2 regions of the Bacillus cereus group sp. MYBK79-1 genome follow, and region 1 is predicted to be linked to the other one. Evidence: riboswitches for the same ligand, from Rfam matches in the RefSeq annotation. Region 1 holds a riboswitch; the other holds the start of a gene.

Region 1 (3,407 bases):
AAGTAAGCCAAATGTTTGTAACACATAGCCAACACATAAAAAGAATCCAACGATCAATCCAGCGAGACTACTCTGTTTTATATCTTGTTTTGAAGTTTTTTTTGAAAAAATCATTTGAACGAATAATAAAATAATTCCAGCGAATAAAAAGCGAATACCATTAAAAGTAAATGGACCAACGAACGACATAGCATTTTGAACGACAACAAATGTAGCTCCCCAAATAAAAGAGACAAATAACAAAGCAAGAGGAGCAATCCAATCTTTTTTCACACTCATACCCCCTTAATTTTGTAAGATAGCTTTTCTAGCTAATTCATCAGCAACTTTATTTTGACTACTCGGAATCCACTTAATAAAAAAGAGATCGAAACTTTTTATGTACTGCAATGCTTCCTCTAATAGTGGTGCAAACATTTTATTTTTTGCGTATTCTTTTTCGACAGCTCGCTCAACAAGTTGCGAATCTGTACGAAAAGAGACAATGTTATAATTATGCTCCGTGCAATATTTTAATGCTGCAAGTAAAGCGTGGTATTCTGCTTCATGATTGGACATTGTCCCAAGGGGTAATGATAATTGTACAGCTGGTTGAACCCCTTTAATAAATACTCCCGCACCAGAAGGACCAGGATTTCCTTTTGATGCACCATCAATATATACTTCAATCAAAATGAGAAACCTCCAAATGATAAGATGATCCCCTACTTATATGTTTCATTGAAGTAGGGGATAGAGTAGTTAGCCGATTGTAATGCTATAACGACATGTAAATGTTTCATTCGCTTGTAAAGATTGAATTCCTTTTTTTCCCTTGAAATCTTTTGCTGGATTTACTTCATCGGCAATTCCGTACCAAGGTTCAATACATAAGAAAGGCGCATTCTCGCCTGGTGTCCATACGCCGACAAATGGGAATCCGTCAAATTCTACTTTTACAAATTTATTATGTTTATGAGAACGAATAGAGATTTCATCCGTATTCATATTTTCAAAAATAAGTGCATCATTTTTAAATAAATCGTATGTAAGTGGTAATTCATTCGTATTTTCAGCGATTAATTGCTTTTTGTTTGAAAGGTAAGGTCCTTCTAATATGCTTGTTTCTAAACGTTCAGAACCATTAAAGGATAAATGATAATCTGTAAATGATTCGCCCTCTAATAACGGGAAGTTGAAACCAGGATGTGCTCCGATTGAGAAGGACATCTCTTTTGAAGCAGGGTTATGTACGTCATATGTTACATGAACGATTTGTCCGTCTAGCTCATAAGAAACGAGTAATTCGAATTCGTATGGGTATTTTTTTAATGTTTCTTCATTACTAGTAACAATGTAAGTGATTTTCGTTTCACTTTGTTCTTTCACAGTGAATGTAAGGTCACGAGCAAAGCCGTGTTGTGTTAAAGAATATGGTTTACCATCTACGTAGTATGTATTATCTACTAATCGACCGACAATTGGGAATAAAATTGGTGCGCGGCGCCCCCAATAAGTAGAATCGCCTTGCCATAAGTATTCAGTATTATCTTCTTTTAAGCGAACACTTTGTAATTCTGCACCTTTGTCAGAAATGGAAACGATCAATTTTTCATTTTGAATTGTTGCTGTCATGAAGTGAAACCTCCTAAAACTTTCATATGTTTTATTATACGTTGTCTAAAAGAAAAAAGGTAGTTCATGATAGGAATCTATTGACGAAAGAGTGTGTATTGCGTAGAATATAATCTTGTTGCTTAAAAAACGAATAACGTGGTTCGAAACCATCCCACGTAAAAAAACTAAGGAGATTTTGTCATGAATATAAGAACTTTAGTCGGTAATGGTATTTTAGCGGCATTATATATTGCTGTTTCTATGCTTATTCAGCCATTTGGCTTTACGAATGTACAGTTTCGTATTTCAGAGATGTTTAATCATCTTGTTGTATTTAATAAGAAAGCAATTTACGGAATTGTATTAGGTGTATTTTTAACAAATCTCTTTTTCTCACCTATGATCGCTTACGATTTAGTATTTGGAGTAGGGCAATCTATTCTTGCATTAGTTGCAACGATTATTTCTATGCGATTTATTAAAGGTGTTTGGGCTCGTATGATTTTTAATACAGTTATTTTTACGATTACTATGTTTATGATTGCAATTGAACTTCATCTTGCATTTGATTTACCGTTTATGTTGACTTGGTTAACATGTGCAATCGGTGAATTTGTTGTCATGGCGATTGGTATGCCTGTAATGTACTGGATTAATAAACGAGTACAATTTGAAAGATTTATGTAATAGATGAAAGAGCTATTCCTAAAGGGATAGCTCTTTTTATATGTAATCACATTGAATATAATGCTGTGACTCTTGATACAATATAATAAAATAAAGTGAGGCTTGCATTAGCTGGCTACATATAAGAAGTCTTATATAAGGGGAATCTAGTATGAAATATAAAATTCATTGGTTGTATAAAACAAAGCGCGGTTTGCAGACAGAATTAACGACAGATTATATGAACATAGAAGAAGTGCTTCAATTTGCAGAGGATTTTGAGAAAACAGGAAGAGTGAAAGAACTATCATTTTATGATGAAATGGATGCAGAATGGTCATTAAAGGAAATGAAAAAACTGAGTAAACAAGTGGAGGAAGAGCCCCAAGAAATACTCGTTTATTTTGATGGCGGTTATGATGTACAGACGAAAGAAGCTGGAGTAGGTATATGTGTATACTATAAAAAAGGAAATACAAAATATCGAATTCGCCGTAATGCATACATAGAAGGCATATATGATAATAATGAAGCGGAATATGCATCGTTACTATATGGCATGAATATACTCGAGGAATTAGCAATTAAGTATGAAGCAGTTACACTTCGCGGCGATTCGCAAGTTGTACTGCAGCAATTGGCTGGAGAATGGCCTTGTTATGATGAGCATTTAAATCATTACTTAGATCAAATTGAACAAAAGGCGAAGCAAATGAAATTAAAACTTGTATGTGAGCCGATATCTAGAAAACAAAATAAAGAAGCACACCAATTAGCTACGCAAGCATTAGAAGGAACAGTAATTGATAGTCATAAAGAAATAACCGAATAGAGAGGTGCAAAGGTGGATAAAAAGCAACTCATTACAGAGGTAAACGACTTATTAGAAACGTATTGTGAAGGGTGTTTTTTGCGAGAACATAATCGAAAGACAAATAGTAAGTATTATGCTCATTCCTTTTGCATACGGCAATGTACAGTTGGAGAAACATTGAAAAAGTATGGAGAACAGTTGTCATGAAAAAACATCCAGAGAAAATTCTCTGGATGTTTTTTAGTGCTTCGCTTCATTTAATTGATGCTCACATTTACTTAATTTTTTTTCCTCATTCATTAGAAATGGCTCATCTAAATCCGTCGCAACA
Region 2 (3,407 bases), on a different contig from region 1:
ATCCACTGTTTTTGTATCATCATTCCCTACTTGTAAGAAAAATGGTACATTTGGATAACGTTCGTGCATCTTAACTGCATACTCAAAGTCATAATCGTCAAATACTACTACCTTTAAACTAATATCTTTTCCTGCTAGTTTCTGAATAACAGTATCTAACTTCTGAAAATCAGTATTCATTGCCGAACTTGGTGGTTTTGGAGAAATCGTTATCTCATCAATTTGAAGTAACCAATCTTGCCATTTACTCCCTTGCGTTTCTATCGCCGTTCGCATTCCATTCTCTTTTAATATAGAAAGAAGCGCTTCGATATTTTTCAATAGAACAGGATTTCCACCTGAAATTGTAACATGAGAAAAATTTTCTCCTCCAATTTCAACAAGCTCATTCCAAACGGCTTCCGCTGTCATTTGTCTAATTTGATCTTTAGCCGATCCATCCCACGTAAAAGCAGAATCACACCATGCGCAGCTATAATCACAACCTGCTGTACGGATAAACATTGTCTTTTGTCCCACAACCATTCCTTCACCTTGAATAGTCGGACCAAATATTTCTAAGACAGGGATTTTACTCATCGAGCATCCACTCCCGTCTTACTTCTGCATAACTAGTTGGCGTCTCGAAAAGACGAACAAATTCAACACGAGCTCCTTTATATTCGTTCGCACGATTATCTTTTGTTAATGCTTCTGCCATCTTCTCGTAAATCCAAACAACCATATTTTCAGCAGTCGTATTCATCGCCGGTAACGTTTCGTTTAAATAACGATGGTCTAAATAAATTTCTATTTCATTCTTCCAAATTTCTTTTATATCTCCAAAGTCAATCGCAAGACCTATTTCATTTACATATCCACTAATCCCAAATACAACTTTATATGTGTGACCATGTAAGTTTTTACATTTCCCTTCATAACAGTGTAAATGGTGTGCTGCATCAAATGTAAATTCCTTGCTGACCATTACTCTTTTATTATGATATTTAAGCTGTTTACGCTGAATATCCTTGTCCATTTTCTGCAAATTTTCTACGATGCGAAATCCAAAGAAGTTATCCATTAGTTACTCGCTCCTTCGCGTTCTTGTAGGTACGTATCTAATCCTGCTTTACGAAGCTGACATGCTGGACATTCACCGCAACCATCACCAATGATTCCGTTATAACATGTTAATGTTTTTTCTCGAACAAACTCGAATGCTCCAAGTTCATCTGATAATTTCCATGTTTCCGCTTTATCAATCCACATAAGTGGTGTATGAATTACGAACGGATAATCCATGGATAAATTTAAAGTAACGTTTAACGATTTCACAAACACGTCACGGCAATCTGGATAACCACTAAAATCAGTTTCACATACACCCGTTACAATATGACGTGCCCCAACTTGTTTTGCTAATACAGCAGCAAATGATAAGAATAGTAAATTTCGTCCATCTACAAACGTCGATGGCAATTCACCTTCTTCATGTGTAATCTCCATATCCGTTCTCGTTAACGCATTTGGAGCAAGTTGATTTAATAGACTCATATCTAGCACCGTATGTTTAACTCCTAGCTCATTTGCAATTTCCGCCGCACAATCAATTTCTAACTTATGACGTTGATTGTAATTAAACGTTACAGCTTCAACTTCTGCAAACTGCTCTATTGCCCAAAATAAACATGTCGTACTATCTTGTCCTCCACTAAAAACAACAACTGCCTTCTCTTTTTTCATTTCACTCATTCTCCTTCTCTACTACGAATAAGAAGAAAGAACGTTCTTGAACTGTCACAATAAAAAAACAAAACAATACCTAAAGATATTGTTGTTTCCATAGTTTTTTATAGAGGGAGTTCGCGAACCTCTCCCGCGCATTGCACGGAATTCCTTCTTTCATTGACAAAGCTTATTGTAACATATTGTATACTACCAGAAAAAATTTCTGATTTTTCCGCTATTTATCATTTCATTTCTTTCATTTTATAGTATGATTAATTTAATATGAGAAGAGAGGAGGCATCCCACTGAAATCCTTTATTATTTATCTCTTTTTAAATATATTATTCATCCTTGTTACAATGCTCGTATACCATTTATTTTGGAATCAAAAAGGGAAACGCTCTCCTAAATTAAATTCAGCTATATTTATTGTATTATGTTGCCTCGTTACTATACTATGTATCACTTTCGCAGCAAAAACAGATTATGGATTTCAATTTGATATGCGTCATATCGTATTAGTTGTCGGTACATTAACCGGAGGTCCTATTGCCGGTGGATCAATATTAGTGGTATTAAATATATACCGCTTCTTATTAGGAGGAATAGGTGTTTTCCCATCGCTTATCGGTTCTATCCTTCTATTTATTGTTCTACTATTTACATACAAATTTTTCAATCGAACTTCTAATCGTATAAAAATAATACTTGCTATTATCTACAGTCTCACATACGGATTTAGTTGGATACCTTTCTTCCTTTCAAAGGTTACAAATAAGGCTGATTATATACCACATATTATTGTATATGAGTTATGTACGATACTTGGTACCATCCTTATTTTATATTTATTACACATATTACAAACTCAAGTTCGTCTACAAAACGAACTTATGAATGCTGAAAAATTTCATTTAATTGGTGAAATGGCAGCATCCATCTCTCATGAAATTCGCAACCCATTAACTTCAACGAAAGGATTTTTACAACTTTTGCAGTCAGATACCTGCACTGAGCAAGAGCGAAAATTATATATTGACATAGCCATCAACGGAATCGAACAAGCAAATCACGTTCTTACAGATTATTTAACCTTTGCAAAACCAAGTATTGAAAAAGAACAAAGATTACAGTTAGAAGACGAACTATTACATGCATTATCGCTAATTACACCGCTTGCTAATTTAGCAAATGTGCGTACTCATTATATAAAGCAAAGTACTTCTTTTTTTATCGCGGGAGAAAAACAAAAACTAAATCAATGCTTGTTAAATATTTTAAAAAACTGCATTGAGGCCATGCCAAAAGGCGGTGATCTTTATTTCACATTAGTTCCTGATCATAAGCATATTCAATTATATATAAAAGATACAGGAGTTGGCATGGATCAAGAACAAGTAAAACGCCTTGGATCCCCTTTCTACTCAACAAAAGACAAAGGTACTGGTCTTGGAATGATGGTCGTATTCAGCGTTGTGCAAGCTATGAATGGAAAAATTGATATTATAAGTGAAAAAGGGACTGGTACAACCTTCTTATTAACTTTTCCACTCATACAAAAAACGTGATGAGTATTTCATCACGTTTTTTCTGTTCCTTCAACTAATTCAGCAAAAGCTTTCACTTTTCCATGTGGTTTTTGATTTTCTTTACGTGCTTTCCACGCGCGCTCTTCTTCTTTCTTTTTCTTGGACATA

The links. Region 1 has a riboswitch for preQ1 ahead of ACTFOB_RS13435 (QueT transporter family protein). Riboswitches for the same ligand answer to the same signal wherever they lie in the genome.
Positions count from the first base shown of each region.
Region 2: it holds a riboswitch for preQ1, as region 1 does, so the genes downstream of both, queC (7-cyano-7-deazaguanine synthase QueC) here and ACTFOB_RS13435 (QueT transporter family protein) in region 1, are expected to answer to the same signal.

Region 1 covers NZ_JBQAEO010000007.1:13,320-16,726, reverse strand. Annotated here, with positions in the region: gene ACTFOB_RS13450 (DMT family transporter) at 1-273, opposite strand, end outside; gene ACTFOB_RS13445 (reverse transcriptase-like protein) at 286-672, opposite strand; gene ACTFOB_RS13440 (aldose 1-epimerase family protein) at 742-1,614, opposite strand; PreQ1 riboswitch class I at 1,747-1,791, shown strand; gene ACTFOB_RS13435 (QueT transporter family protein) at 1,798-2,283, shown strand; gene ACTFOB_RS13430 (ribonuclease H family protein) at 2,435-3,094, shown strand; gene ACTFOB_RS13425 (zinc-finger domain-containing protein) at 3,107-3,283, shown strand; gene ACTFOB_RS13420 (DUF2564 family protein) at 3,317-3,407, opposite strand, start outside.
Region 2 covers NZ_JBQAEO010000014.1:33,526-36,932, forward strand. Annotated here, with positions in the region: gene queE (7-carboxy-7-deazaguanine synthase QueE) at 1-579, opposite strand, end outside; gene queD (6-carboxytetrahydropterin synthase QueD) at 572-1,063, opposite strand; gene queC (7-cyano-7-deazaguanine synthase QueC) at 1,063-1,725, opposite strand; PreQ1 riboswitch class I at 1,819-1,862, opposite strand; gene kinB (sporulation sensor histidine kinase KinB) at 2,070-3,278, shown strand; gene ACTFOB_RS20005 (DUF6254 family protein) at 3,290-3,406, opposite strand.